DNA from 3 places in the Brevibacillus sp. MCWH genome. Region 2 is predicted to be linked to each of the others. Evidence: riboswitches for the same ligand, from Rfam matches in the RefSeq annotation. Region 2 holds a riboswitch; each other region holds the start of a gene.
The links. A riboswitch is a leader RNA that binds a small molecule or an ion and turns the genes downstream of it on or off. The one in region 2 is predicted to bind S-adenosylmethionine.
Positions count from the first base shown of each region.

Region 1: linked by a shared signal. The riboswitch ahead of ETC00_RS11275 (methionine ABC transporter ATP-binding protein) and the one ahead of metH (methionine synthase) in region 2 are both predicted to bind S-adenosylmethionine.
Region 3: linked by a shared signal. The riboswitch ahead of ETC00_RS17140 (pyridoxal phosphate-dependent aminotransferase) and the one ahead of metH (methionine synthase) in region 2 are both predicted to bind S-adenosylmethionine.

Region 1 covers NZ_SDLF01000010.1:96,582-100,743, forward strand. Annotated here, with positions in the region: gene ETC00_RS11265 (methyltransferase) at 1-405, shown strand, start outside; gene ETC00_RS11270 (LCP family protein) at 639-1,616, shown strand; SAM riboswitch class I at 1,747-1,862, shown strand; gene ETC00_RS11275 (methionine ABC transporter ATP-binding protein) at 1,944-2,957, shown strand; gene ETC00_RS11280 (methionine ABC transporter permease) at 2,959-3,624, shown strand; gene ETC00_RS11285 (MetQ/NlpA family ABC transporter substrate-binding protein) at 3,674-4,162, shown strand, end outside.
Region 2 covers NZ_SDLF01000013.1:76,721-80,882, forward strand. Annotated here, with positions in the region: gene argS (arginine--tRNA ligase) at 1-424, opposite strand, end outside; gene ETC00_RS13070 (hypothetical protein) at 771-1,250, opposite strand; gene ETC00_RS13075 (YjcZ family sporulation protein) at 1,424-1,531, opposite strand; SAM riboswitch class I at 1,734-1,832, shown strand; gene metH (methionine synthase) at 1,948-4,162, shown strand, end outside.
Region 3 covers NZ_SDLF01000024.1:36,807-40,968, forward strand. Annotated here, with positions in the region: gene ETC00_RS17130 (aminotransferase-like domain-containing protein) at 1-265, opposite strand, end outside; gene ETC00_RS17135 (hypothetical protein) at 466-936, opposite strand; gene ETC00_RS17140 (pyridoxal phosphate-dependent aminotransferase) at 1,271-2,452, opposite strand; SAM riboswitch class I at 2,556-2,661, opposite strand; gene ETC00_RS17145 (efflux RND transporter periplasmic adaptor subunit) at 2,828-4,060, opposite strand; gene ETC00_RS17150 (efflux RND transporter permease subunit) at 4,074-4,162, opposite strand, start outside.

The DNA of each region.
Region 1 (4,162 bases), on a different contig from region 2:
GCCGTAATTGAGGGCACCCGGCGGCACATTGCCGAGGCCGGGCTTGCGGATCGGTGCGCGTGTATCGGCGGCAGCTTTTTTGAATCGGTTCCGGCAGGCGGCGATCTGTACATGATGAAGAACATTATCCACGACTGGAACGACGAGGAAGCCGTTGCCATTTTCCGCAACTGCCGACGGGCCATCCGGGAAGACGGAAAGCTCCTGGTGATCGAGATGGTCGTTCCGGCCAATAATCAACCGCATCCGTCCATGTTGATTGATCTGGAAATGATGATCATGGCTACGGGAAAGGAACGGACCGAGGCGGAGTTCCGGACGCTTTTCCGGAAAGCGGGCTTTGAACTGCAGCGGATCATTCCGACGTCTGCAGCCGTCTCAATGCTGGAGGCTGTCCCTGTGTGACAGGATGGCCCAGTCAATCTGTTTAACAATAGCATAGCCCAATGTTTGTGATGACACCTCATCCGCGTGTAGCAGGGAGGTGTCATTTTTTATTCAAGCATCGCCAGGTCACATGCGCACCTACATAACAAGATTCCAGCCAAATATAGGGTGCCCGCCTTCGACCGGATTCGAGTATACTAGACAAAGTGGGGAGTATATTATCTGAAAGAGACAAAGGTGGCGTTTTCCATATGCGCTTTTTGAAACGAATGCTGCTCCTCCTGATCGTGGCAGTCGCTGCGGCAGGGGGGTACTACGGATATTCGCTGTATCAATTTGCCGAGGACATTCAACAGCCAAACGTAATCGACCATCCCGCCGGCGGCGCGACCAAGGCGGCGGAGATTCCCACGTGGGACGGCAAGGAGCGCGTCAACATCCTGTTGATGGGCGTTGACCGGCGCGGCATGCGCAGCAACGCGCTGCCCCGTTCCGATTCGATGATGCTGCTCAGCATTGATCCGGTTGCGAAACGATATGACTTGTTTTCGATTTTGCGCGATACCTACGTAGAGATTCCCGACCACGGACATGCGCGAATCAATGCGGCAATTGTCGAAGGCGGGCCGGAATTGGCGATGGAAACCGTGAGCCAGTTTACCGGGCTGCCGGTGAACCGGTATGTGATCACCGACTTCGAGGGCTTCAAGCATCTGATTGACGCTGTCGGCGGCGTGGAGCTGTACGTGGAGAAAAACATGCGGTACCGCGACCCTACGGACAAGGGCATGTACGATATTGATCTGAAAAAAGGGCTGCAGCGGCTTGACGGCTCCAAGGCGCTGCAATACGTCCGCTTCCGTCACGACGCGACGTCCGACTACACGCGGACGGAGCGGCAGCGGAAGCTGATGGCCGCGCTGGCCGACCAGATGAAGAGCGGCACCACGCTGATCCAACTGCCGTCCATTTTGAAAGAAATTACCCCGTACGTGCAGACCAACATCAGCTCTCTGGACATGTTGAAGCTGGCCTCGCTCGGATTGACGCTGAACACCGAACAGCCCGGTCAGTATCAGCTTCCGCCAATGGGGATGTTCAGCGAATCCAATCGCGCCGGTGCTGTCCTTATTCCTGATGTGGAACGTGTTCAGGCTTTTGTTCAGGAAAAACTGCAAGCCCAACCGGAAGCCAATTCCGCGGGGGAAACGGACGGGAAGCAGAGCTGAGGCTCTCTTCAAGCGGGCAGATCGCCCTGCACTTTTCCTTTAATTTTCCATTGACATCGTTTTTTTAAATGGAATATAATCCGATTTGTATCAACGAAAATACAAACAAACAGCATATACGGAGAAATTCTTCTTATCAAGAGAGGCGGAGGGACAGGCCCAATGAAGCCCGGCAACCGGCTCATCGCACAGATGGGTGTCGCGGTGCCAATTCCTACAAGATCGGAGAATCTTGAGAGATGAGAAGGGTGGATGTGATCGGATATCGATGCAAACCCCTTTTTCATGCCGAAAAAGGGGTTTGTTCCGTATAGGGAGGTGAACCGGATGATTCGCTTGCAAAACTTGCGCAAAAACTACACGGTACAGGGCAAGACGGTCCCCGCACTGCTGGGGATTGACCTGACCATAGAAAAAGGAGAAATCTTCGGCATCATCGGACATTCCGGTGCCGGGAAAAGTACACTGATTCGCTGCATCAACATGCTGGAGCGTCCGACATCCGGTCACGTAATCGTAGACGGCGTCGACCTGACTACACTGGATGACCGCAAGCTGCAGGAGCAGCGGCGCCAAATCGGCATGATCTTTCAGCACTTCAATCTGCTCTCTTCGGCCACGGTGGCGGAGAACGTGGCCTTTCCGCTGAAGCTGGCCAAGCGGCCCAAGGCGGAGATTGACAAAAAGGTAAACGAACTGCTCACACTGGTCGGCCTGGAAGCACACCGCGACAAGTATCCGAGCCAGCTCTCCGGCGGGCAGAAGCAGCGTGTCGGGATCGCCCGCGCGTTGGCCAGCGATCCGAAAGTATTGCTGTGTGACGAGGCGACGTCCGCGCTCGACCCGCAGACGACCAATTCGATCCTCGCCCTGCTGCTCGACATCAATCGCAAGCTGGGCCTGACCATCGTCCTGATTACGCACGAGATGCACGTCATCCGCTCCATCTGCGACCGTGTCGGCGTTATCGACGGAGGTGTCATCGTCGAGGAAGGCAAGGTGCTGGACGTGTTCCTCAAACCGCAGCATCCGACGACGCGGGAGTTCGTGGAGCAGGTGGCCGATTCCGCCGAGCTGCGGGAAGTGGTGGCTCACGAAAAGGCGGCCGGCGACCAGACGATTGTGCGCATCACGTTCCTGGGCGAAAAGACGTACCAGCCGATCCTGTTCCAGACCATGCAGGAGACCGGCACGATGTTCAGCATCCTGCAGGGTACGATTTCGCGGATGAAAGATACACCTTACGGCCAGCTGGTCGTCGAATTGAGCGGCAATCCGGAGCAGAACAGCCGCGCGATCGAAACCCTGCGCCAGCGCGGTCTTGAAGTGGAGGTGATGTAACATGGGACTGACGTTTGAAAACGTCGATGTGGCGGAAATCGGCAAGGCCACATTGGATACACTGACGATGCTGGGCTTTTCGACGCTGTTTACCGTCCTGATCGGACTGCCGCTGGGCGTCCTGCTGTTTCTCACCTCCAAGGGACAGCTTTTGGAAAACCGCGTCTTTTACACGATTGCTTCCTTTGTCGTAAACGTGCTGCGTTCGGTGCCGTTTATCATCCTGATGATCATGTTGATTCCGCTGACGAAAATCCTGGTCGGCACCTCGCTGGGGGTCAAGGGAGCGATTCCGCCGTTGGTGATCGGGGCGGCTCCGTTTTTCGCCAGACTGGTGGAGACGTCGCTTCGGGAAGTGGACCGCGGTGTGATCGAAGCGGCCCAGTCGATGGGAGCGTCCAAGTGGCAGATTATTTGGAACGTGCTGCTGCCTGAATCCCGTCCGGGGTTGATTGCCGGCATTACGATTACCACCGTGGCGCTTGTTTCCTACACGGCGATGTCTGGCGTGATCGGCGGCGGCGGACTGGGCGACCTGGCCATCCGCTACGGTTACCAGCGGTTCCAGACCGATGTGATGATTGTTACTGTCGTGATTTTGCTGGTGTTGGTTCAGATCTTGCAAACGCTGGGAGACAAATTGGTAATCCGTTTCAGCCGCAAGTAAGATCTTTACCATAAAGACAACAATATGAAAGAGAAAGGGGTAATCATCTGTGAAAAAATGGGCTGTTTCCATTCTGTCGACTGTACTGGCACTGTCTCTGGCGGCATGCGGCACGAAAACCGAAACCGCTCCGAATGCGTCTGGCGGTTCGGACGGGGGCGAACAAAAAGAAATCACCCTGAAAGTGGGCGCTACGCCTGTACCTCATGCTGAAATTCTGAAATTCATCCAGCCGAAACTGAAAGAACAGGGCATTAACCTGGAAGTTAAGGAATTTACCGACTATGTACAGCCAAACGTGCAGTTGAACGAACAACAGTTGGACGCCAACTTCTACCAGCACATTCCGTACCTGGAGCAGTTCAATAAAGACCAAAACATGAACCTGGTGCCGGTGGTGGCAGTGCACATCGAGCCGTTTGGTGCTTACTCCAAGAAAATCAAAAAGATTGACGAACTGGCCGACGGTGCAACCATCGCTCTGCCGAACGACCCGACCAACAACGGCCGTGCGCTGGCCCTGCTGGAGAAAAACGGC
Region 2 (4,162 bases):
TTACGGTGGAGCGCAGGTGGCCCATGGAGAACGGCTTGGCGATATTGGGGGAGGAGAGGTCAATCGGCACATTGCGCCCTTTACCGATGTCGCGGCTGCCGTATGCGCTGCCCTGCGTCAGGATCGTGCCGATTACGTCGCGGGCGACGCTTTGCTGATCGAGGAACAGGTTGAGGTACGGACCGACCGCCTTGACTTCGCGGATCGGCGTACCGCTAACCTCGCCGGCCAGTTCGGAGGCGATCAGCGGCGGCGCTTTGCGAAGCGCCTTGGCCAGTTGGAAGCAGGGGAAGGCGATATCCCCCATGCTGGGATTGGGTGGCGTTTCCAGCATGTCGTATACGGTTTCGGCGGTAAATTGGTCCGCGCCGAGGCGGGTGAGTGCTGCGGCAATGATGCTGGCCGCTTGATGCTTATAGCTCATCGAATTCTCCTTTCGGTCTGGAATCTAAAAAATAGAAAAACCTCTGCGTCTCATCAGGGAAGAGACGAGAGGTTGTACTCCCGCGGTGCCACTCTTGTTGCTCTCGCCTCCCGCACGGGAAAAGGCGAAAGCCGCTTTGCCTGCGGTAACGGGCAGACCCGGCGTGCCCTACGCAATCCGGCTGTCCGGACCTTCAGGACGCGTCTCCGAGGTGCGCTTCCCCGCGTCAGTTTGCACCGGGCTCCCACCGTCCCCGGCTCGCTTCTGCTTTCTGACGGAGTACTCTCCTCTTCAGCGACAACGATATTCTTCTAGCATTATAGCGGCATCTCCTGCGGGATGCAACTCACTCTTCCGGTTTTTTCAGCAAATCGTCCAAATCGTGGAACAGGTCCCGCGTCAGCCGTTCCTTGTCGTCGGCCGACTGCCACTGCCGCTTGTACTCGGCCAGCTTGGTGAGAAGCGATCGTTCTGCTTCGGCAGCTTCCTTAAGATCGTGGTTTTCACTGGGATCAAACGGCATCAGCCGCTCATCCGTCCCGCTGCGCAGATAGGGAGAGCGCCAGTGATCGGGAAAGCGATAGGGCTGGTCGCCAAACAGAATGCCCAGCACGTCGTCCGATTCCAGCGGGAGGAAGTGGTCGTATTCGTCCCGCCTGCCTCCTTCAAACAGGTTGACATGCGTAAATGAATAACGCAGGTAGTGCTGCCCCGTCGCTTGATTCTTGACGATTGAATATGTCTCAAAATCCGTGTGCTCCAACTCTTTCACCGTCTCCAGGCGAGAGAGGAATTCCTGTCGGTTACAGGGTACCAATTGATCCACAGTGGTTCGCTCCTTTGTACGGAATCGCTTTTCATCATAGCAAAAACGGACAGCGGCTGACAACGAACCAGCATCAGGCGCAAACGTCCCGCAGGGAACGGCAGGCGGACAGGGTTGTCCAGCGAAAAAAGAGCCTAGGTTTAGCTAGGCTCCTTGTTGATGTACGCACTCGTTTAGTTGCAGTCGTTCGAACACCCGACGATGACCAACAGGATAAACAGAACGAGCACAATTGCGAACGTGTCACCGAAAAAGCCGGAACCGCAGTAGGAAGTACTCATTGTTGTTTCCCCTCCTTTCCGTATGCTTTAGTCTATACACGAATGTGCCGGTTGTTGTGGGCGAATGACCAGCTCGCAAAAAATGGGCGGGGGCAGTCTGGAGAAAATAGACAAATTCTACATTGACGCGAGGAAAAGGGGGTGTTAAGATACATTCAAACATCGTTACCGTTTGACAAAACTGCATAACAGACAGTGACGACTCTTATCCAGAGAGGTTGAGGGACTGGCCCAATGAAGCCTCGGCAACCGGATTACCAGGTGCCAATTCCAGCAAAGCGTGTGCTTTGAAAGATAAGAGGATGGTCATGCGTGTATGTTTCGCGGACAAATCCTCTTCTTGTTGCACACAGAAGAGGATTTTTTATTGTACACGGACCAATGCGTGTGAGTTTGGAAGAAAAGGAGTTTGCCCCATGAAAATAAGTCTTCGTGAACAGCTTTACCGGAAAATTCTGATTCTGGACGGTGCGATGGGGACGATGCTGCAACAGGCCAGCCTGACTGCTGATGATTTTGGCGGTGATGCCTACGAAGGCTGTAACGAGCTGCTCAATCTCACCCGTCCTGACGTGATCCGCTCCATTCATGAAAAATACCTGGAGGCGGGTGCGGACATCGTGGAGACCAACACGTTTGGTGCCACCTCGATCGTCCTGGCCGAGTACGACGTGGCAGACAAAGATCTGGAGATCAACATCGCTGCAGCCCGGCTAGCACGGGAAGCGGCTGACGCCTATTCCACCCAGGAGTGGCCGCGTTACGTCGCCGGCTCGATGGGGCCGACGACCAAGACGCTGTCTCTGACGGGAGGCGTCACCTTTGAAGAGCTGGTGGAAGCGTACTACCGGCAGGCGAAAGGGCTGCTGATCGGCGGCGTGGACGCGCTGCTTTTGGAGACCTCGCAGGACACCTTAAACGTCAAGGCCGGCGGCATCGGCATTCGCCGGGCGTTCGCGGAGCTGGGCAGGGAAGTGCCGGTGATGATCTCCGGCACGATTGAGCCGATGGGCACGACCCTGGCCGGGCAAACCATCGAAGCGTTTTACGTCTCGTTGGAGCATCTGAAGCCGATTACCATTGGTCTGAACTGCGCCACCGGGCCGGAGTTCATGCGTGACCATCTGCGCACGCTGGCGAATTTGGCCCAGTGCGGGGTGAGCTGTTATCCCAACGCCGGCCTGCCGGATGAAAACGGCCATTACCACGAGACGCCGCACGGACTGGCTGCCAAGATGCGGGCGTTTGCCGAGCAGGGCTGGCTCAACGTCGCCGGAGGATGCTGCGGCACGACGCCGGAGCATATCCGCGCGCTGGCGGAAGCATTGAAGGACTGCAAGCCCCGTGTCCCGGCCGGACAGCCGGTCAGCGCCGTGTCGGGGATCGAGGTCGTCTACGCGGAAGCAGACAATCGGCCGCTGCTTGTCGGAGAGAGGAGCAACGTGATTGGGTCGAAAAAATTCCGCGACCTGATCGCGGCCGGGAAGTACGAGGAAGCGTCCGACATCGCCCGCGCCCAGGTAAAGCGGGGGGCACAGATCATTGACATCTGTCTCGCCGACCCGGACCGGGATGAGTACGGGGACATGGAGAAGTTCCTGCAGTTTGTCATCAAAAAAGTGAAAGCGCCGCTGATGATCGACTCCACCGACGTGCGCGTCATGGAACTTGGACTGCGGTACTCGCAGGGCAAGGCGATTCTCAACTCGATCAACCTGGAAGACGGGCTGGAGCGGTTTGAACAGGTGGCGCCGTTGATTCACAAGTACGGCGCGGCTGTCGTCGTCGGCACGATCGACGAGACCGGCATGGCAGTCACCCGGGAACGGAAGCTGGAAGTGGCCAAACGCGCCTACGATCTGCTGGTCAATCGATTCGGGGTCAACCCGCGCGACATCATTTTCGATCCGCTGGTCTTTCCGGTGGGCACCGGCGACGAGCAGTACATCGGCTCCGCCCGCGAGACGGTGGAAGGCCTCCGCCTGATCAAGGAGGCGATGCCGGAGTGCAAGACGATTCTCGGCATCAGCAACGTCTCGTTCGGGCTGCCGGCGGCCGGACGGGAGGTGCTGAACGCCGTCTTCCTTTACCATACGACTCTGGCCGGACTTGATTACGCCATCGTCAATACCGAGAAGCTGGAACGCTACGCCTCCATTCCGGAAGAGGAGCGGCGATTGGCAGAGGCGCTCCTGTTTGAGACCAACGACGAGACGCTGGCCGCCTTTACCGAGTTTTACCGGCAGAAGAAAAAGGAAGTACGCGTGGAAGCGTCGTCGCTCACGCTGGAAGAGCGTCTGGCCCGTTACGTGGTGGAAGGCTCCAAGGACGGGCTGATGGACGACCTGAAGCTGGCGCTGGAGAAATACACGCCGCTAGAAATCATCAACGGTCCGCTGATGGCCGGGATGGAAGAGGTAGGCCGGCTGTTCAACGACAACCAACTGATCGTCGCGGAAGTGCTGCAGAGCGCCGAAGTGATGAAGGCCTCCGTATCGTTCCTGGAACCTTACATGGAAAAGACGGAGACGGCCACCAAAGGGAAAATTTTGCTGGCGACGGTAAAAGGGGACGTGCATGACATCGGCAAGAACCTGGTGGAGATCATCCTCGCCAACAACGGGTACGAAG
Region 3 (4,162 bases), on a different contig from region 2:
CCACATTCATGTTCTTTTGTTTCATCCGGGATGCCACCCACTCGCGAAGCGGCAGGTACCCGTCCGTCAGACCGTATTGCAGCGATTTCGGCCCTTGACTGAGCGCGCGGTCAAATGCAGCCTTCATTTCTTCGAGCGGAAAAAACTCCTCTGCCGGCAGTCCGCCAGCCAGCGACAGCACCGGGGTCCCCTGCGTCAATTTCAGAATTTCCCGCACGGCCGAGGAGCTCAGTGCGCCAACCGATTGTGAAAAAGCGTACTCCATGTTCCGTTCCCCCTTGATTGAGTTTATCCTTGTTGTATCACTCACGCCGGGAGAAGTCCAATCTATGCTTGCTATAGACGGAATAGGTTTTGGCTATTGTTCTCTTGGACAAGCAAAAAAGGAAGCGTAAACCGCTTCCCGTCTCATTCTCTGGATCGTGTTCGTTTGTATCGCGCGCCAGGGTTCAGGGTTCGGGTTCCCTATGCGATGCGAACCACCCGGGCATTTTCCGTCTGCGGCAGGAATGACAGATCGACGTGTTCGCGCGCCACATCGAAGCCAATGTCTTCAGCAAGCAACAGCGCTTCTTCACGGAACGTCGGCGTGCAGCTTCCTTCGTTCAACTGGCACAGCCGCTTCAAGCGCTTAAGCCGCTCCGCCATCTTCTCCGCGCGCATCACCTCGTTGCGCAGGTCACACACGTTTACGTGCACCGCGTCGGCGATCATGCTGATGTCATTGATATGGACAATGAGCCGCTTGCCCTCCTCCGTGACAAAACCGAGCGAGCAAAACTGTGCGCCGGACATCTCCAACCGTGTGAGCACGGCGTTGGCAAACTCCTCGCCGGACCGCAGGCGAATCAGACCCGCTTCTACGGCGCCGCCTATCTTGCGCTCATTGGAGATGACCGTATACATGTCCGTATATCCGTTGATCTGGTAGCGCATGATACCCTCCTGCCGAACAAACGTGATCATTGAGATCAATTATCATTACCACACCCATCGTATAATGAAAATCATTATCTGTCAATGCTGAGAATGATTTTTACTGAGAATGGATTTTTTTGCATGGGCGCGTCATTCGTGATCGCGCCCGCCGCGCTTTTTTATAGTATTCGCCCGCCCGGTTTTGGACTATGCGGCACTCGCCTATTTTGGGCGGGGCCCATCCCGGACGCGGCACTGCCCCGCCTCCGCCTCGCTTCCCAAAAAATCAAACCGCCAGGGCGTTTTGCGAACACACTGGCGGTCAGTTCTCAATCACATGAACGATATATTGCTAGTTGCACGGGGAGAAAATACCCAAACGCTCAATCCGCGCCACTGCTTCCGCCAGCCGCTCTTCGCTGGCCAAAAGCGCTGCGCGCACGTACCCTTCGCCGGTGGGGCCGAAACCTACGCCCGGTGCGACAGCGACATGGGCTTTTTCCAACAGCAAGTCGGCAAATTCGGCAGAGGTAAACCCTTTCGGCACCGGCAGCCAGGTGAAAAACGAGCCCTGCGACGGTGCCGCCTCCCAGCCGATGCGGTGCAGGTTGGAAAACAGCGCGTTGCGCCGGCTTTCGTAGACGGTCACCAACTCGCGGACACACTGCTGGGAATCGGTCAGCGCCCGGACCGCCGCCATCTGGATGGCGCCGAACAGGCTGCAGAAGTAGTGGTCCTGGATCAGGTTGATCAGCCGGACCAGTTCCCGGTTGCCGACCATCGCGCCGACGCGCCAGCCGGCCATGTTGTACGTTTTGGACAGCGTGTAAAATTCCACGCCCACTTCTTTGGCTCCCGGCACCTGCAGGAAGCTGACCGGCTTCTTGCCGTCGAAGCTGATCGCTCCGTAGGCGAAGTCGTGACAGACGACGATTTCGTGCTTGCGGGCGAAACGGACCGTCTCTTCGAAAAATTCGTACGGCGCATTGACCGCGGTCGGGTTGTTGGGGTAGTTCAGGAACATCAGCTTGGCTTTGTCCAGATCCTCTCGGGCCAGCTCGCCGTAGTCCGGCAGGAAACCGTTCGCGGCGCGCAGCGGCATCATCACCATCCGCCCGTCGGCGATGGCCACTCCCGACCAGTAATCGGGATAGCCGGGGTCCGGCACCAGAGCCACATCGCCCGGATTGAGCAATACCTGGCAGATTTCCACCAGTCCGGTCTTGCTGCCGAACAGGATGGCCACTTCCTCTTCCGGGTCCAGATCGACGTCAAACTCCTGCTTGTACCAGTGGGCGACAGCCCGTTTCAGTTCCACACGACCGCTGAACGGCGGGTACTTGTGGTGAACCGGACGGGCAGCATGTTCCTGCAGTTCCTCGACAATGTGCGGCGGCGTCGGCAGATCGGGGTTGCCCTGCCCCAAGTTGATTACGTCATGGCCGGCGGCGATGGCCTTGTTCACTTTCGCCACCAGCGAGGCAAAAAACTGCGTCGGCAGACGGTCAATCATGGCGGACGGTTGGATGCGCATCAGTCTCTCGTTCCTTTCCCTTGGGTAAATCGTGCAGACGTCGGCGGCTAAGCAAAAAGCCCCTTTTCCTGTACAGAAAAAGGGGCAGATCGACATCTCCACGTTCTTATCTGTCAGGAATGCTCCTGCTGGAATTGGCACAGCATCTGCACAGGCAGATCCGCTGCCGGGCTTCATCGGGCCAGTCCCTCCGCCTCTCTTGATAAGGTGATTGCGTGCTATTCAGTTTCGTTTGCAGTCTCGTTCCATCCCAGCAGCATCCGGCGGGTCAGCGACCGTGTCGCCCCCCGCAGCGACGTCCCTGCAGGGCCGCCGCAGCATTCCGACTGTGCTGGTTGGATATCTCTTTCATACTACTTGAGCAAGCGAACAGTGTCAAGATGTCGGCTGGACGTTTACCTTGGCGCCGTCTTTCAGCAGCGTCTGTCCGCGCACGACGATTTGCTCGCCTTCTTTCAGCCCTGCCTTTACCTCCACCAGATCGCTGGATTCGATCCCGGTCTGCACTTCCACTTTTTTTGCCGTGTCTCCCTCCAGCTTGTAGACGAACCGCTTGCCGTTCTCGTCAAAGACGGCCTTGAGCGGCACCACCAGCATGCTGTTGGTTTGCTGATGCGCAAACTGGATGCTGACGACCATGTCCGCCTTCAGCGAAGCGTCCTGCTTGGCCAGGGCAATTTCCACCGGATACGCGCGCAGCGTCTGATCCATCACGGGACTGATCGCGCTCACCGTGCCGTCCAGCTCCTTGGAGATGGCAGAGATTTGAATCTTCACCTTGTCCCCTTTTTTCACTGACGTTACTTCCTCTTCGGAGAGGTTTGCCTTGACGATCAGCGGATCGGTATCCACGATGGTGACCACTGGCGCTTGCGGCGAAGCCATTTCCCCTACCTGACCGTTGACGGCGGAGACGAAGCCGGAGATCGGGGCGGTCACCGTCGCGTTGGCCAACTGTTCACGCGCGTTTTGCAGCGAGATGCGGGCCTGTTCCACGGATGCCTGAGTGACGGCCACTCCCGTCTGCTTTTCAGCCATCTCCAGCGCTTCCTTGGCGTTGGCATACGCCGTCTTCGCATTGGTGAGGGCCGCCTGTGCCTGTTCCAATTGCTGCGGAGACACCGCTCCCTGTTTGAACAGGTCAGACATGCGCTGGTAGTCGCGTTCCGCGTCCCGCAGCGCCTGCTCGGCCTGCACCAGACCGTTTTTCGCCTGCTGCAGCCCCTGGTCGGAGGCGGCATTACTCTGCTTCAGGTTGGCTACGGCGAGATCGTACGCCGCCTGCGCCTGCTGCACTGCATTCTCCAGATCCGTTTTCTCCAGGCTGAAAAGCACCTGTCCCTGTTTGACATACTGCCCCAGTTTTACGTTCAGCTGCACAATCTTGCCGCCCACTTTTGGAGCCAAGGTGACTTCCTTGTTGGGGGCCAGTTTCCCGGTTACCCCCGCGCGCGTCGACACGCTTCCCTTTTTCACTGTATCGACCTGTACCGGCACCGGCTTGTTATCCGTTTGCGTCTGCTGCGTGGCCGCATCCGGAGCCGTACAACCTGCCAGGGCAACTGCCAAGGCCAGCAGCAGCCCAAGACTTCCCTTGTTCATCTTCATACCGTGTAGCCTCCTATCCCAACGTCGGCATTTCCTGGCCGGCCGCTTTTTTCTGCTTGCGTTTTTCTTTGCGATTGCGCCACTTTTGCCCCAGATCGTCAA